DNA from 2 places in the Sinobaca sp. SA16-1 genome. Region 1 is predicted to be linked to the other one. Evidence: a T-box and tRNA genes for the amino acid it is inferred to sense, from the RefSeq annotation. Region 1 holds a T-box; the other holds one or more tRNA genes.
The links. The T-box of region 1 lies ahead of metG (methionine--tRNA ligase). A T-box ahead of a tRNA ligase gene usually reads a tRNA of that ligase, here a tRNA-Met.

Region 1 (8,537 bases):
CCGGCAGCTTTTGTTCCAGCAGCCCCATCAAAATCGGCGTAGTGACATAATACGGCAGGTTACCGACTACCGCAGTTTTTCCGGAACTACGGAGCTCTTCCAGCAGCGGACGCAGATCAGCCTGCAGAATATCCTGGTGATGCACCGTTACGTGCGGATAATCTTTCAGTGTCTCTGCTAAAATCGGCAGCAGACGGCGGTCAATTTCAAATGCCTCCACTCTTCCCGCCGCTTTTGCGAGCTGCTCTGTGAGCGCACCAATGCCAGGGCCTATTTCTATGACTGAGTCGTTTTCGCCCATTCCCGCCGCTTTTACGATATGCTGCAGAATATTTGTATCTATAAGGAAATTCTGGCCGAGACTCTTTTTAAATGAAAAGCCGTACTTTTCCAGTATTTCTTTTGTGCGCGTCGGTGTGGCAATATCTTTAGACACCTCGATCTTCCTCCTCTAATACTTCCTTCATTGCCTTGGCAAATTCTTCTTTTTGGATCTGAAAAATATCCAGTCTCTTTTGAAACTGTTTTCCATTTGCATAGCCTATTTTTAATTTTTCGCCCATCTTTTCCCGCCGCTTTTTCGCATGGGGGCCGGCAAGGAGCCCGGCAGCAATGAGATCTCCACGGGGAATATCAGAGCCCGGCCTGCTGCTTCCATATTCCTCCCGCACTGCTGCAAGTGCTGCCTGAATGTGTTCCGGAGAGGCGTGCTCAATGCCAAGGCTTCCTTTGAACTTGGATGCTGCCATTGTTTTGGTAATAAACGCATGTTTGCACCCGGGCACACGCTCGCTGACAATACGACGGATTCTTTCCCCCGGCGTATCCGGATCCGTAAAAATAATAATGCCGCGCCGTTCATTGGCCAGCTCAATCCGCTGCAGAACAGACTCCCCAATCGCCGAGCCGTTCGTTTCGATCGTATCCGCGTCTACTGCTCGTTTCACTGCAGCTGTATCATCTTTTCCTTCTACGACAATGCATTCTTTAATACGCAGCATTTAGTTATCTTCCAATTGAAACAAGCGCTTGGCATTAGCTGTAGTCTGGGCATAAAACGATTCAGGCTTCATCCCTTTGAGTTCAGCGATTTTATCCGCGACAAGCGTTACGTAGGATGGTTCATTTCGTTTGCCGCGGTAAGGATGAGGCGCTAGAAACGGACTGTCGGTTTCTACTAGAATCCGGTCCATTGGAACGCCTGCCGCCACTTCCTTTGGCAGTTTGGCGTTTTTGAACGTCACCGGCCCTCCAAAGGAAATATAAAAGTTCATCTCCAGACACTTCGCAGCCATTTCCGAATCGCCGCCGAAACAGTGCATGATACCGCCGGTTTTTTCTGCTTCCTCTTCCTGCAGCACAGCTACAACGTCTTCATGGGCTTCCCGGTCATGAATAACGATCGGAAGATTTACTTTTTGAGCCAGTCGAATCTGCTTTCGAAATACTTCTTTTTGAACCTCCGCCGGTGATTTATCCCAGTGGTAATCAAGTCCCATTTCTCCAAGAGCAACTACTTTCGGATGCGAAGCTAGCTTTTCAATCCAGCGCAGATCTTCTTCAGTCATGTCTATCGCGTCTACTGGGTGCCAGCCGACGGTCGCATAAATAAACTCATAGCTTTCTGCCAGTTCGATCGCCCTTTTAATAGTGGGGCGGTCAAACCCAATCACATTCATCCATTCTACGCCGGCCTTTTTTGCCCGTTCTATTACTTCTTCTACATCTTCATCAAATTGCTCTACGTTCAAATGAACATGAGTATCAAACAGCATACATGTATCCTCCTTACGAAAAAGGCAGGCCGGAGCCTGCCCTTTTCTTTCTATTTAATTAACAATCGAGCCATTGGGCAGAGAATCCGCTACCGTGGCAAGCGTTAGTTCTTTTCCTTTGGATGCAGCAAGAATCATCCCTTGAGACCATTCGCCGCGGAGTTTCACAGGCTTTAGGTTGGTAACACAAATCACTTTTCGTCCTACAAGCTCTTCAGGTGAATAGTGCTGAGCAATGCCAGAGACAACCTGCCTTGACTCTCCACCCAGTTCCAGCTGGATTTTCAGGAGTTTATCGGCTTTTTTTACCGGTTCGGCAGCTGTCACTTCTGCTACTTTCAGCTCCACTTTATGAAATTCATCTATCGTAATTTCATTACTTTCGCTTTCCTGCACCTCTTCCTGCTGTGCCGGTTCCGTTTCTTCTTTTTTCGCCTCTCCTCCCATATCTTCGATAATATGGGTCACTTCTTCTTTATAATCGAGTCTCGGAAACACCGGCGTCCCTTTTTTCACAACCGTCGTTCCTGCTGGAAGTACCCCAAACGTATGCAGGGAATCCCAGACTGTATCTTCTTGTTGAATACCGAGCTGTTCCCACATTTTCTGCGGGGTTTTGGTCATAAAAGGCTGAATCATGATGGATATATGACGCAGGGCTTCCGCCAGATGATAAAGCACCGATCCCAGCTGCTCAGCATGCTCATCGCTTTTCGCGAGCACCCACGGCTGTGTTTCATCGATGTATTTATTCGTGCGGCTTACCAGCTGCCAAATAGCTGACAGGGCTACAGAAAATTCCATATCCTCCATCGCGTCTTCAACCTTTGCCACCGTAACTTCTACAAGCTCTACCAGGGAATCATCAAACGGCGTTCCGTCTTTCAAGTAAGCCGGAAGCGTTCCGCCTTTGTATTTATTCACCATTGCTACCGTACGGTTAAGCAGGTTTCCCAGGTCATTGGCCAGGTCGTAGTTGATACGGTCCACAAAACCTTCCGGCGTAAAGACACCGTCGGAGCCGAATGGTACTTCCCGAAGCAGGTAGTAGCGGAGGGCATCTAATCCATAGCGCTCTATGAGCGGAATCGGATCGACCACATTGCCTTTTGATTTCGACATTTTTCCATCTTTCATCAGAAGCCAGCCGTGGCCGAATACTTTCTTTGGCAGTGGCAGATCAAGAGCCATCAGCATGATCGGCCAGTATATTGTGTGGAAACGAACAATTTCTTTTCCAACAATATGCACGTCCGCCGGCCAGAATTTCTGGTAATCTCCATCCTGGTCCGTACTGTACCCAAGTGCCGTGATGTAATTGGACAATGCATCTATCCAAACGTAAACGACGTGCTCCGGATCGCTTTCTACCGGAATGCCCCATTTAAATGCGGTACGGGAGACAGCAAGGTCTTCGAGCCCTGGTTTAATAAAGTTATTGATCATTTCATTTTTGCGGGATTCCGGCTGGATAAACTCAGGATTTTCCTCGTAATATTTTAACAGGCGGTCGGCATACCTGCTCATCCGGAAAAAGTACGAGCGCTCTCTTACCCACTCGACCGCATGGCCGCTGTCCGGGCTTTTGCCGCCGACTATTTTTTCGTTTTCGTAAATAGGGTCATCGAGCTGCCTTTCGGTATAAAATGTTTCATCCGGCACCGAATACCAGCCTTCATATTCATCTAAATAAATATCGCCGTTTTTCTTTAAGGTTTCAAAAATCTTCTGGACTACTTCTTTATGCCGTGATTCTGTCGTGCGGATAAAATCATCATAGGAAATATCAAGCTTTTCCCAGAGGTCTTTAATGCCTGTAACCACCTCATCAACAAACTCCTGTGGAGACACACCTTTTTCTTCGGCCTTTCGCTCAATTTTCTGGCCGTGTTCGTCTGTGCCCGTTAAATAGCGCACATCGTATCCACGCAGGCGCTTATAGCGGGCCATAGCGTCACCGGCTACAGTCGTGTAGGCGTGGCCGATATGAAGCTTGGCGCTTGGATAGTATATGGGCGTTGTCAGGTAAAACGTCTTATCATTCTTTGTCATAATGGGGCCTCCTTAATAGAAAAAACTTCTTATATAAAATAAAATAAACCCTCGTCCTGCAAAGGGACGAGAGTTTCTACTCACGCGGTACCACCCAAATTTCCCCCGGTAAACGGCGGGGGCTCGGTGCGCTTCTTCTGAAAGCTCCATCAGAAAACAACGCTTATCTTTAACGCAGAAATACGTTTCTCTTTTATTTTTTTAAACTCAAGAGAAAGTTCCTCCCGGACCATTTTCGAAAATTCCAGCTGTACCGGTTTTCAGCAGTTCCCGGCTCTCTGTTACAGCGTCCTTTTGTACTTATCCTTTCATAGGAAAACAGTATTCATTTTATATTAGACATCAATAGTAAATATATCCGGGAAAGCCTTCACTGTCAATGTATTAGTCACTGTCTAATAGTTCGACTTTTTTCGACAAAAACACCTTTATTTTTTCTTATTCGTTTATTTATTGGATCGGCAAATGGAAATTACACCAGAGGCTAAAACATAATATACTTTCTATATACTTATTTAAATGCTGATATAAAAGGGTTTTATTAATATGAAAAAATTTCTATATATTACAATGGTATGGAGTTAAAAATATTTGACTTGGTTTGGAAACATTGGTATTCTTAGGTTACAAATAGAGAAAAATGTCGAAAGATGACATAAATGATTTAAATCCTAGGAGGACGAATATTATGAAATCAACAGGTATTGTACGTAAGGTAGATGAACTGGGCCGGGTAGTTATTCCTATCGAACTTCGCCGCACATTGGAAATCGCTGAAAAGGATGCATTGGAAATTTATGTGGATCACGACCGCATTATTTTGAAAAAATACAAGCCGAACATGACCTGCCAGGTTACTGGTGAAGTATCGGACGATAACGTTTCTCTTGCCGGCGGCAAAATTATTCTTTCCCCAGAAGGCGCAGAGGAAATCTTGAAAGATCTTCAAAGCTACACAAGCAAGCACAAGACGAACGCCTAATCAAATAAGTAAGCGGCATCCTTTTGGATGCCGCCTTTTTTTGGGTACAGCGTAGTTTATTCACCTTTAATCTCGTGATAAGCCGCGTAAACTTCCCTTTTAGGAATATTCCGGTCCACGGCGGCCTGTTTAATTGCATCTTTTGATGTCATTTCTTCATTTATATAATAATGAACATGATCCTGAAGGCTGTATTCTTCCCACCAGTCGTTTTTTTGCGCCAGATCGCCGCTTCCTGCTTCCACTACAAGAGAACATTCCCCTTTTATTTGGTGAGAGCCTGCGTAATCGGCCAGCTCTGATATACGACCGCGCGTAAACTCCTCAAAACGTTTGGTCAGTTCTCTGCCAAGAGATGCCTGCCGGTCCCCCCACACGCTGCTCATATCTTTGAGCATATCTTTCAACCGATGGGGAGCTTCATAGAAAATCATTGGTACGCCGATTTCAGAAAGCCGCGCCAGTTCCTCGAGCCGGTCTTTTTTCTTTCTTGGAAGAAATCCGTAAAAATAGAAACCCTGGGCGGCCAGCCCGGACGCAGCGAGAGCGGGAAGAACCGCATTCGCTCCCGGAAGGGGAATTACGGGGATATCCAGGTCGACACACTGTTTCACAATTTCAAGACCTGGGTCCGACACAAGCGGCATGCCGGCATCACTTACAAGCGCCACGGTTTTTTGGTCCTGCAGCGCCTGTAGAATAGCTTCTCCTTTATACTGCTTATTGTGCTCATGATAACTGTTCATGGGCGTATGAATATCAAAGTGTGAGCAAAGTTTTTTAGTTTGTCTGGTATCTTCTGCAAAAATGATATCTGCTTCTTTTAAAATCCGGACGGCCCGCCATGTCATATCTTCTAAATTCCCTATCGGCGTTGCAACCAAATACAGGCTTCCGCCTTCCTCGGCATAACTATGTTGTTGTTTCATGCCTGCCTCCTCTGTTGTGTTGAATCAACATTTCTTTTTTCTCCCGATTCCAGGATTTAATCTCCCGCTCCCGCTGCATTGCTTCCCATTTAGTGGAAAACATTTCTTGATGCATTAACACAAAAGGGCCGCGCCCTCTCGTATACTTTGCACCTTTTCCCGCTTCATGGACTGCGACTCTTCTTTCCACATTGTCAGTATACCCGGTATATAAGGTGTTGTCGGCACAGCAGAGAATATATACATAGTACCGTTTAGTCGCTTCCTTCATAATAATTCTGAAACTCCTTTGTATATTGCCTGTTTTCATCATATACAATCAAAGGCGGTTCTATCGTCAGACCAGGTCGGCCGTTTTTTATACCTTCCAGCAGCAGAATATTCGCTGGGCGGTCGGCCAGCGGATGAATCCATTTTGCCCGTTTCGGTTCAATACCGTACTGCTGATAAAGCTGCACCAGCTCCAGAAAACGTTCCGGACGAAGCACCATCGCTACTTTCCCCTTCTGCTTTACCATACGGGAAGCAGCCTTCACGATATCCTGCAAGGTGCCGTTTTGCTCATGCCTCGCTGCGGCAAAGTGGGGATTGTTATGATATTCCGCTTCGCCGGCTGCCGCGAAATATGGAGGATTGCACGTTACCAGATCTGCCTGTTCCAGAGAGAATGGTACTTCTCTCACATCTCCTTCTATGCATTGGATCCGGTCAGAGAGATCATTCAGGTGAATACTGCGGTCGGCCATCTCTTTCAAACGGGGCTGAATTTCCACCCCGGTCATGGAAACTTGGCTTCTTGTGGACAACACCAGCGGTATAACACCGTTTCCGCTGCACAGATCGATGATAGTACCCTTTGTAATAGGCACCCAGGCAAACCTTGCCAAAAGCACTGCATCCATAGAAAACGAGAATACGTCCTCGCTTTGAATAATCTGCAGGGTTTTTGTTATGTAATCAATACGTTCTTTTGAATCTGTCACGTGCTGCCACTCCTTTATTTCGATAAACGGCTTATTCCATTTTACACATAAAAAGACTGCCCAAAGAGTGAATATCACTTTTAGACAGCCTGTTTTTTATTTTTGCTGGAGGAAGGATAAGCAGAATAAACAATCGCCATCTGTACGAAGACTTCCATAATGCATGTTGCAAATGTGAAAGCCTTCATGATAAAGGCGCGCCAGGTTATCATACCCTTCGCCTACACTTGTACGCTTCGGTTTTTTGTTTACCTGAAGTTTTTCCATTTCCAGCCTGGCCTCTTCTTTTACATCCAACCGTTTACGCAGATGCTTGTTTTCCAGAGAAAGAGCCTGATTTTCTTCAATCAGCATAGCCAGCTGTTCTTTTAATTCTCCCAGTTCATCATGCAAAGCACCGATTCGTTCTTCCATATGAATGACCTGCGAAAATATTTCTCGTTTCTCCACGTTCCTCCCCACCCCAACTATCCGTATGCTATCAGCGAGTAATGAATCCCTGCTCCATTAATTCGTCAAGACTGTATTCCAGCACATTTTCACGCTCTGCAATATGAACTTGAACCAGCCGTTCGAGTATATTGATTCCTGCTACTTTTCCCCGGCCTTCCGGTGTTTCGATTTTCTGGCCGATATCAGGCAGGTCTTTTTTCGCCTGCTCATAATGATCGTTTTCATATTTAAGACAGCACATCAACCGTCCGCACAGCCCGGAAATCTTAGCCGGATTTAACGAGAGATTCTGGTCTTTGGCCATCTTAATAGAAACCGGCTCAAAATCGCCCAAAAAGGTGGAACAGCAGAGGACACGGCCGCAGGGGCCGATCCCGCCAAGCATTTTGGCTTCGTCTCTTACACCGATCTGGCGAAGTTCAATACGTGTCCGGAATACTGAAGCTAAATCTTTTACTAAATTCCTGAAGTCGATGCGTCCGTCCGCCGTAAAGTAAAAAAGCACTTTATTGCGGTCAAAAGTATATTCTACATTGACCAGCTTCATATCTAAGCTGTGTTCGGAAATTTTTGCAGCACAGGTAGCAAATGCTTTTTCCGACAACGTTTTGTTTTCTTCCATGGCTTTTTTATCTTTACTGTCTGCAATACGCAGCACTTTTTTTAAAGGCAGGACTACATCATCTTCATTTACCTGTTTGTTGCCAATGACTACTTTTCCGTATTCTACACCGCGGGCGGTTTCTACAACAATCCATTCCTCAGCGGGAATGGTCAACTCACCTGGTGAAAAGTAATATATCTTGCCTGCTTTCTTAAATCTGACTCCTACTACGTCATGCAAGGCTACGATCCCTCCTGTAAATGGAGCACTAACTGCTCCATCAGAAGCTGGTTATTTACATTAGCGCGAAGACGTCGTTTCGCGTCCAGGATAAACTGCATCGATGCAGCAATCTCTTGTTCTGTTATGGAAAGGGCCTGTGATTCAAGCTTTTCCATTTGATCAGGATAAGCAAATTCTCCGCCTGCTTTCTGAACAGAGAGTAGATCACGGTACCAAAAGAGCAGCAGATCCAAGCCAATGTCCAGCTCTTTTCTATCTTTAAAATGAACGAGCCACTTTTCCTGTAACGTCAATAATGCCTGCTGAGGTCTTTGGTTCACCTCGTTTACTAATTGTATCACTAGAGCCCGCCCCTGTACAATCCACTCTTTGCTCTCTTCCTCATAGTTGTCAAGGGTTTCATCAGGCAGCCGTGCCAGCAGGCCGGCACTGGCCGGACTCATCCCCTGCTCTTGAAAATAAGCCGTTCTTGTGGAAAGAAGCGGCGGCGCAAAGCTGATTCGCTGCGCTCTTGAT
Region 2 (8,537 bases), on a different contig from region 1:
GACCGGAAGAAGTATTTCCCCCAAGCGGCAGCCGGTGTATCTGGATGAACAGGTGCTCCGGGTAATTGAAGGCCCTGATGCAGAAGCGTTTACTCCTGGATCCGTAGAATTGTTTTACCGGCAGGGCTATACCGTCACAAAAGACGCGGACCGGATGGGCTGCCGCCTGGAAGGCGAGACCTTATCCCACGTTGAATCGGCTGATATTTTGTCGGAGGCCTCCTCTTTTGGAACGATACAGGTACCAGCAGGGGGACAGCCTATTATTTTGATGGCGGACCGGCAGACAACCGGCGGCTATACGAGAATTGCGACGGTTATTTCGGCGGATCTGCCGAAAGCAGCCCAGCTTTATCCGGGCCAGAGGGTTCGTTTTAAAAAGGTGTCTTTGGAAAATGCCAATCAGGTAAAGAAAAAGAAAACCTCGTTTATTAAAAGTATTAAATTTGCAGCAAACTATCAATGACAAGCGAAAGGCTGAGATATAATTATGGCACCTTATTTCAATACAAAAGCGGTTCATTTCCAGAAAAATGACGGCGAAAAAAATGTAAGTAAAGCAAAACCGATCTATCAGACGTCCGCGTTTACGTTCCAGGACCTTGATGATATGGAACAGTATTTTTCCGGTGAAAAAGAGCACCTGTACACGCGGTACAGCAATCCCAACTCCGATGATCTCGGCCACGGTACGGCAGAGCTTGAGGAAGCACCGGCCGGCCTGGCCACATCTTCAGGGATGTCAGCGATTCTCGCAGGGGTACTTGCCACTGTAAAACCCGGGGAGCATATGATTGTGCCGCTCGATCTGTACGGCGGAACGTATCAGCTCTTTCAGACCGAGCTTCAGGAGTGGGGAATTGAGGTCAGCGTGATCGACTTTAGAGACCTTGCCAATGTGGAACAGGCTATTCAGCCCAATACCGTGCTGCTTTATGCTGAATCGGTGACCAATCCGCTTCTGCGCATGGAGGACATTGCCGGACTGGTCGCTATGGCTTCAAAAAGAGAGCAGATGCGGGTAATGATTGATAACACGTTTCCCACGCCTTATCTTCTGAAACCTTATACGCTTGGGGCGGACCTTGTGGTGCACAGTGCCACGAAGTATATCGGCGGCCATAGTGACGTGAGCGCCGGGGTGCTGACCGGCGGAACCGAGCTGATCGGGAAAGCGAAAAAACGCATGATCTCGATGGGCTCCAATTTAAGTCCGTTTGAAAGCTGGCTGGCCTGCCGCGGCCTGAAAACGCTGGGACTGCGGATGCAGAGCCAGTCCGATAATGCCGCCCGCCTGGCCGAATGGTTCCAGGAAAGCGGAAGTGCCGACCAGGTCTTTTATCCAAAAGGATTATCGGAGCACGGCAACGGCGCAATGGTCAGCGTCAACCTGTCCGAGGCGTATGACATTAAGACCTTTTTTGCTTCCCTGCAGTGGATTAAAATTATGCCATCGCTTGCCGGAGTGGAAACGACGGTCTCTTACCCGGTTAACACGTCACACCGCACCGTTCCGGAAGAAATTCGTTCGGCTCTCGGTATCAGCGTTCAGACGGTCCGGATCTCTGTCGGGATTGAAGACAGCCGGGATATTATTGCGGCCTTTTCCAAAGCACTCGAAGCAGCAAAAAAATAACGTCAAAGAAGCTGTCGCAAAAAGGACAGCTTCTTTTTTTATATGCGATTTCCTTAAAATCAGCCTGATTTAATACCGGCTCCGCAAAGAGGAATAACCACTTGTTCCCCCGGCGTTCTGCTGTATTGAAGGTAGCCGGCGTAGTTGACAGCGGAAGTGATTTCTACATAAAACCCTTTTCTGCTGAGATACTCCCTGGCCTCTACAATCTCGTCTTCTTCCACTGTTATAAAGGTTCCGTTTGTGTCAGCCACCGCCTCTATAATCTGTTTGGCTCGTGCCGGTGCGGCGATGGCAATCCCTTCGGCTGCTGTGCTCCGGTGTGGTACCGGGACGGTGGTGGATTGGTAAGCGGCGGCAAGCGGCGCACAGTTTGCTGCCTGAATGGCTGCGATCTTTGGTAGTTTACCAATTAACCCGTTGGCCAGTAATTCTTTAAATCCATAGTATGCCCCTAATAACAACGTGCCGTTTCCCACGGGAATAAGCAATGTATCGGGAGCGCCGCCTAACTCTTCATATATCTCGTAAGCGTATGTTTTTGTTCCTTCAAAAAAATAGGGGTTGTATACGTGGCTGGCATAAAAAACACCATCAGTTTCTACTGCCAGCTGGGCAGCGGCGGCAACCTCCTCCCGTGTTCCATGAATTTGTTTGATGACGGCGCCGTGGGCCTGAATCTGGGCGATTTTTTTCGGGGACGTCTGATCACTTACGAACACTTCGCAGTCTATCGAGCATCGGGCCGCATACGCTGCAATGGATGTACCGGCATTTCCGCTGCTGTCAGCAATCACTTTGGACACGCCTAATTCTTTCGCCCTGGTGATCAGAACGGACGCACCGCGGTCTTTAAAAGACAGGGTAGGCATCATGTAATCGACTTTCACATACGTATCAGGTTCAGATGTATCCAGCACAATTAAAGGGGTCTGGCCTTCTCCCATCGTTACGCATTCCCATGCTTTCGAGTCTTTTGCAAACGGCATGGTCTGCCTATACCGCCATAAAGTACGCGGCTGCTCGTCCCAGGATTTTGTATCTATCAAAGGATGATCTTTATGTAGATCCAACACGCCTCCGCACGTGCATTTCCATATCATAGAAGCTGCCGCATATGTTTTTCTGCAGATGGAGCAAATGTATTTTTCCATACTTTCATTCCTTTCTTTATATAAAACCTGAAAGGAACTGCCCCGTAGGGGACAGTTCCTTTGTTTTGTTCCCTTATGATGATGATTTGTTAATGTAGTTCAGCATGTTCTGAAAGACACTGATATTGTCTGTTAGTATTAGCACAGGTAGAAATATAAACGTCATAAGCAGCATTACATTCGCCAGCAGAAAAGCAGACAATGATCGGCCGACATTCACCAGAATCCCTCCTTTATCGCATCCTCATAGGCAACAGCAGGCATCTTTCTTTCTATTTATAGTATTTATAATATTGTAACATTTCTGACAATAAATTAATACAAAAAATTTTAAAATAAGGGTTGCGGTGTGAATCATTGCGTGGTATATTATTATACGTGGCGTTGAGAGACACACCACATAAAAAATAATAAGTACGGTGGCGAAAGCGAAAAGGCCACACCCGTTCCCATGCCGAACACGGAAGTTAAGCTTTTCAGCGCTGATGATAATTGGGGGGCGACCCCCTGTGAAAGTAGGACGTTGCCGTGCTTGTTAATTTTTTACCATATCGCGGGATAGAGCAGTCTGGTAGCTCGTCGGGCTCATAACCCGGAGGTCGGAGGTTCAAATCCTCCTCCCGCAACCAATTATTTTACCATTCAAGCCGATAAGGGCTTTTTTTTATGCGCAAAATGAAGAATACCTTCGTTTTCTTGCGCTTTTTATAGAATAAGGTAAACTAAAAGAATAACGAATAGACCGAGAAAATAGATGGGTGATAGCATGCCAAAAGACGAATTTGAATGGATAAAACAGCACACGCCTGCCCATTCCCACCAAACGCGACTTGAAGAAGGAATAGGAGACGACGCTGCGATTTACAAAGCGTCTTCTTTTTTTGATGAAGTCATTTGTGTGGATACAATGATTGAAGGCATTCATTTCAAAAAAGAGACGATGGCTCCTTATGACGTTGGCTACAAAGCACTGGCCGCTAACATAAGCGACCTGGCGGCGATGGGGGCAGAACCTTCCTTTTATATTGTATCAATTGCGATTCCTCCTCACTGGGAGGATGAAGAGCTCTCCGGACTCTATAAAGGCATGGCAGCACTCGGTGACCGGTACAAGATGGATTTAATCGGAGGGGATACAGTGTCCTCAGCGCACGAACTGATGGTGTCGATCACTGTCATCGGACGCGTTGAAACCGGACGCCGGCTGCTGCGGCGCAATGCAGCGGCAGGAGATGTAATTTTTCTAACCGGTCCTGTCGGCCGTTCAGCTTCCGGCTTAAAGCTGCTGTTGGAAACAGGGAGACACGCTTCTTTTTCTTCTATAGAACAGACGCTTCTTTCCTATCACCAGCGGCCGGAGCCGCAGGTGGAAATGGGCCGGCTCGCCGCCTCCATGAAAGCGAGAATCGCGCTCAATGATATCAGCGACGGCCTGGCAAGCGAAAGCTTTGAAATAGCGGAGGCGAGCGGCATCCAGATGCACCTGGAGCAGGATCTGGTGCCTGTGCCGGATGAGTTTGCCGGGTACGACCCGGGGGACTACTGGAAGTGGATGCTCTACGGCGGAGAAGACTTTGAACTGCTTGGCACGATCGAAGCCGGATGCTGGGACGATTTCCGGCAGCGGGCCGAAGCCCTGGGGCTGACAGTAACCGCAGTCGGACGTGTGGAAGCGGGAACACCCGGGGTCTGGCTTCATGACGAGAAGCAGGCAGTCCCCCTAGAAAAAAAGGGGTATAATCACTTCAGTGGAAAAGAAGGGCAGGGATAACAATGGCAGCCTTTCAAATAACGACAGTCTCTCCCGACGATACGATGAAGCGGGCCGAAGAGATTGGTCGACTGGCCCGGGCAGGTGACGTGATCACGCTGTCCGGCGATTTAGGCACAGGGAAAACCCATTTTGCCAAAGGACTGGCAGTCGGTCTCGGTGTGACGGGCAATGTAAATAGTCCGACCTATACGATTATGAAAGAATATATGGGGCGTCTTCCTTTTTATCACCTGGACGTGTACCGGCTTGAAGAGGAAAGCGAAGAGCTCGGCCTGGAAGAGTACATTGAAGGAGAGGGCGTCTCGCTGATTGAGTGGCCGGAGCGGATTGAAGGCTGGCTGGACGCCCCGGATCGGCTGCAGGTTACAATCGAGTATGCCGGAGATGACAAACGTATTATACATTTTTCAGCGGAAAGCGGAAGCTGGCTGAATTGGATAGAGGAGCGTAAGGCAGAATGAATATATTGTCTTTTACGACAACCACATCAACGATGAGTGCCTCCGTTTCGGTTAACGGAAGAACGGTTGGAGAGTATACGACTTTTTTAAAGCAGACCCATTCCCAGCGGCTGATGCCGGCGATTGATTCCCTTCTGAAGGAAACCGGGATAAAGGCCGGGGACCTGGATGCAATCGCAGCAGCCAAAGGACCCGGTTCTTATACCGGGGTGCGGATTGCAGTAACGACAGCCAAAACGCTTGCCTGGTCGCTGCAGATTCCGGTGTACGGTATTTCGAGTCTGCATCTGCTTGCTGAACAGGCGAAACTGTTCAGCGGATGGATCGTGCCGTTTATTGATGCAAGAAGAGATCACGTCTACACCGGCATATATTTTTCCGAAAACGGCGTGTGCCGCCGGGTAGAGCCGGACGGCGTACTTGATGTGCCGGCCTGGCTTGAGAAGCTGGAGGCGCTGGAGGGACCGGTGCTGTTAATTGGGGAAGAAGCGGACAAACATAAAGACCGGGTGCTTGCTGCCCGCGCGGATGTTCAGTTTGCTTCAGCCGAACAGGCTGTGCCGCATGCCTCCTCTTTGGCCGCAGCAGCGGCACAGCACGAGGAGCTTGCTGTGCACGCCCATGAGCTCGTACCGGAATATGCCCAGCTGGCAGAAGCAGAGAAAAAATGGCTGGAGGCAGGAGGCGGCAGCCGGCCATGATAGAGAAACAGACGACGGTCCGCCTCATGACCGCAGACGACGTCAACGGCGTTTATAAGGTAGAAGTAGATGCTTTTTCCGTCCCGTGGACAAAAGAAGCGTTTGAAAATGAAGTGCTGTTAAATCAATTTGCCTATTATCTGGTAGCGGAATACGAGGGTGAGATTGTAGGATACTGCGGTGTCTGGATCATCATGGACGAAGCCCATATTACAAATATAGCGGTTCATCAATCGAAAAGAGGACTTGGCATAGGCGATGCACTGATGCGGCACGTGCTGGAGCTGTCCCTGACCTATGGGGCGCTTACGATGACGCTTGAAGTACGCACAAGCAACCACCTCGCCCAGAATCTGTACCGGAAATACGGATTCGAAGCGGGCGGGATCCGCAAAAATTATTACACCGATAATCAGGAGGACGCGCTGGTTATGTGGGTGAACCTGAAGGAGCGGTACTGGCAATGATAAAAGAAGATGTAGTCATCCTTGCTATTGAAACGAGCTGTGATGAAACCGCAGCCTCGGTTGTGAAAAATGGCAGCGAAATTATTTCCAGCGTCGTTGCCTCGCAGATGGACAGTCATAAGCGGTTTGGCGGAGTTGTGCCGGAAATAGCCTCACGCCACCATACGGAAATCATTACGCAGGTGATGGAGCAGGCGATGCTGGAAGCCGAGCTTCCTTTTTCCCAGCTGACAGCGATTGCGGTCACGGAAGGTCCGGGACTTGTCGGTGCCCTGCTTGTCGGAATCAGTGCGGCCAAGGCGGCGGCGTTTGCCCACGGCCTGCCGCTGATCCCGGTTCATCATATCGCAGGCCATATTCAGGCAGCAGAACTGGTTAAGCCGATTCTTTATCCGGCGATGGCACTCGTTGTCTCAGGAGGCCATACAGAGCTCGTCTACATGAAAGAGCCGGGCCACATGGAAGTAATCGGAGAGACACGGGATGATGCCGCAGGGGAAGCTTATGACAAAGTAGCGCGCACGTTAGGCCTTCCTTACCCGGGAGGTCCGCACCTGGAACGGCTCGCTGCAACAGGAGAGCCGACGGTAAAGCTTCCGATTGCCTGGCTCGAATCAGATTCGTATGATTTCAGCTTCAGTGGGCTGAAGTCATCGGTCATTAACACAAAGCACAATGCAGAACAGCGCGGCACCCCATTTAACGCAGCCGACGTGGCGGCGAGTTTCCAGCAGAGTGTGGTAGAAGTGCTCGTGGAAAAAACAAAGCGCGCCGCCTTGGCGTATGACGTCAAACAGGTGATTACCGCAGGCGGCGTGGCTGCCAATAAAGGCCTGCGCGCCGCAATCAAAGAAACATTCGCCGGCTCGGACATCGACTGGACGATACCACCGATTGAACTGTGCACGGATAACGCCGCGATGATCGGAGCGGCCGCTTATATAGAATGGAACAAACAGAACCTTGCCGATTGGGATCTGAACGGAAAACCCGGTCTTGCTTTAACATAAGCAGACCGGGCTTTTTTTTATGACGTTTTTGCTTTTCTACGGCTGCGCACAGCCTGCCAGAGCGGCACGGCAAATGCGAGCATTGCGACAGCGAGAAGGCTGACTGCGATCGGGCGCGTGAAGAAAATCGATAAGTCGTTGTTGGCGATCGTCATGGACTGACGGAATGAATTTTCCATCATCCCGCCGAGAATAAAGGCGAGAATCAGCGGAGCGGCCGGGAAAGAGAACAGTCTCATGAAATACCCGAGCACGCCAAACGCAAGCAGCATGTAAAGATCAAACGTATTAAAGCTGATGGAGTACACGCCGATCATGCTGAACATAATGACTAAAGAAATCAGAAGCGGCCTTGGAATGGCAAGCACCTTCGCAATATAGGGAATCAGCGGCAGGTTCAATACGAGCAGAAAGATATTGCCGACGTACATGCTGATAATTACGCCCCAGAACAATTCCGGACGGTCGGTAATGAGAAGCGGACCGGGCTGGACGTCGAGAACGAGCAGGGCGCCAAGCAGTACGGCGGTCGTACCGGAGCCTGGAATACCGAGGCTGAGAAGCGGAACGAACGCACCGCTTGTAGCCGCGTTATTTGCCGTTTCCGGAGCTGCGATGCCTTTTACAGCACCTTTGCCCCATTCTTCCGGATTCTTCGAAATTTTCTTTTCCGTAATGTAGCCGATAAACGAAGCGATGGTGGCACCGGCGCCGGGAAGCACGCCTAGTATAAATCCAAGAAAAGACTGCCGTGTCATCGGGCCGGCCATTTCTTTGTAGTCGCTTTTGGATAACTTCAGGCTGCCGATGTTTTCGTTGCCTTTTAATTTGTCTTTCCGGTTAATAATCAGGTTGCAGATCTCGGCTAAAGCGAACAGGCCGAGTGCGACGACGAGAAAATCAATGCCTTCAAGCAGATTCGGATTATTAAAGGTAAAGCGCGCCGTGCCGGTCTGGCTGTCAATGCCGATCGTGACGGCCATAATGCCGACAACAGCAGCAATCAGTGCTTTTACGGTCGAACCGTCCGACAGGCTCGATATAGCGGTCAGACCTAAAATCATCAGTGCAAAGTACTCCGGCGGTCCAAACACAATGGCCACACTGGAGAGAATCGGTGCGAAAAGCATTAACAGAACGACGCTGATGGTGCCGCCGGTAAATGAGGCAATGGCGGCAATGGCCAGGGCTTTTCCAGCCTGCCCTTTCTGGGCCATGGGGTAGCCGTCAAAAGAAGTGGCTACCGTCCCGGCAATTCCGGGAGCGTTCAGGAGGATGGAAGAGGTTGATCCCCCGAATACGGCTCCGTAATACACACCTGCCATCAGGACGAG

Region 2: it encodes a tRNA-Met, which carries the amino acid that the T-box ahead of metG (methionine--tRNA ligase) is inferred to sense. The anticodon was not compared.

The regions. Positions count from the first base shown of each region.
Region 1 is NZ_JCAKFL010000008.1:3,205-11,741, reverse strand. It holds gene rsmA (16S rRNA (adenine(1518)-N(6)/adenine(1519)-N(6))-dimethyltransferase RsmA) at 1-436, opposite strand, end outside; gene rnmV (ribonuclease M5) at 429-998, opposite strand; gene AC5W2J_RS16960 (TatD family hydrolase) at 1,002-1,775, opposite strand; gene metG (methionine--tRNA ligase) at 1,830-3,827, opposite strand; T-box leader at 3,887-4,148, opposite strand; gene abrB (transition state genes transcriptional regulator AbrB) at 4,516-4,809, shown strand; gene rsmI (16S rRNA (cytidine(1402)-2'-O)-methyltransferase) at 4,866-5,738, opposite strand; gene AC5W2J_RS16940 (GIY-YIG nuclease family protein) at 5,722-6,009, opposite strand; gene AC5W2J_RS16935 (tRNA1(Val) (adenine(37)-N6)-methyltransferase) at 5,993-6,721, opposite strand; gene yabA (DNA replication initiation control protein YabA) at 6,818-7,171, opposite strand; gene AC5W2J_RS16925 (PSP1 domain-containing protein) at 7,203-8,018, opposite strand; gene holB (DNA polymerase III subunit delta') at 8,021-8,537, opposite strand, start outside.
Region 2 is NZ_JCAKFL010000005.1:1,512-10,048, forward strand. It holds gene AC5W2J_RS14115 (5-oxoprolinase subunit C family protein) at 1-466, shown strand, start outside; gene AC5W2J_RS14120 (trans-sulfuration enzyme family protein) at 491-1,636, shown strand; gene AC5W2J_RS14125 (threonine synthase) at 1,696-2,790, opposite strand; gene AC5W2J_RS14130 (hypothetical protein) at 2,864-3,010, opposite strand; rRNA gene rrf (5S ribosomal RNA) at 3,206-3,322, shown strand; tRNA gene AC5W2J_RS14140 (tRNA-Met) at 3,343-3,419, shown strand; gene thiL (thiamine-phosphate kinase) at 3,557-4,561, shown strand; gene tsaE (tRNA (adenosine(37)-N6)-threonylcarbamoyltransferase complex ATPase subunit type 1 TsaE) at 4,564-5,025, shown strand; gene tsaB (tRNA (adenosine(37)-N6)-threonylcarbamoyltransferase complex dimerization subunit type 1 TsaB) at 5,022-5,726, shown strand; gene rimI (ribosomal protein S18-alanine N-acetyltransferase) at 5,723-6,193, shown strand; gene tsaD (tRNA (adenosine(37)-N6)-threonylcarbamoyltransferase complex transferase subunit TsaD) at 6,190-7,203, shown strand; gene AC5W2J_RS14170 (tripartite tricarboxylate transporter permease) at 7,221-8,537, opposite strand, start outside.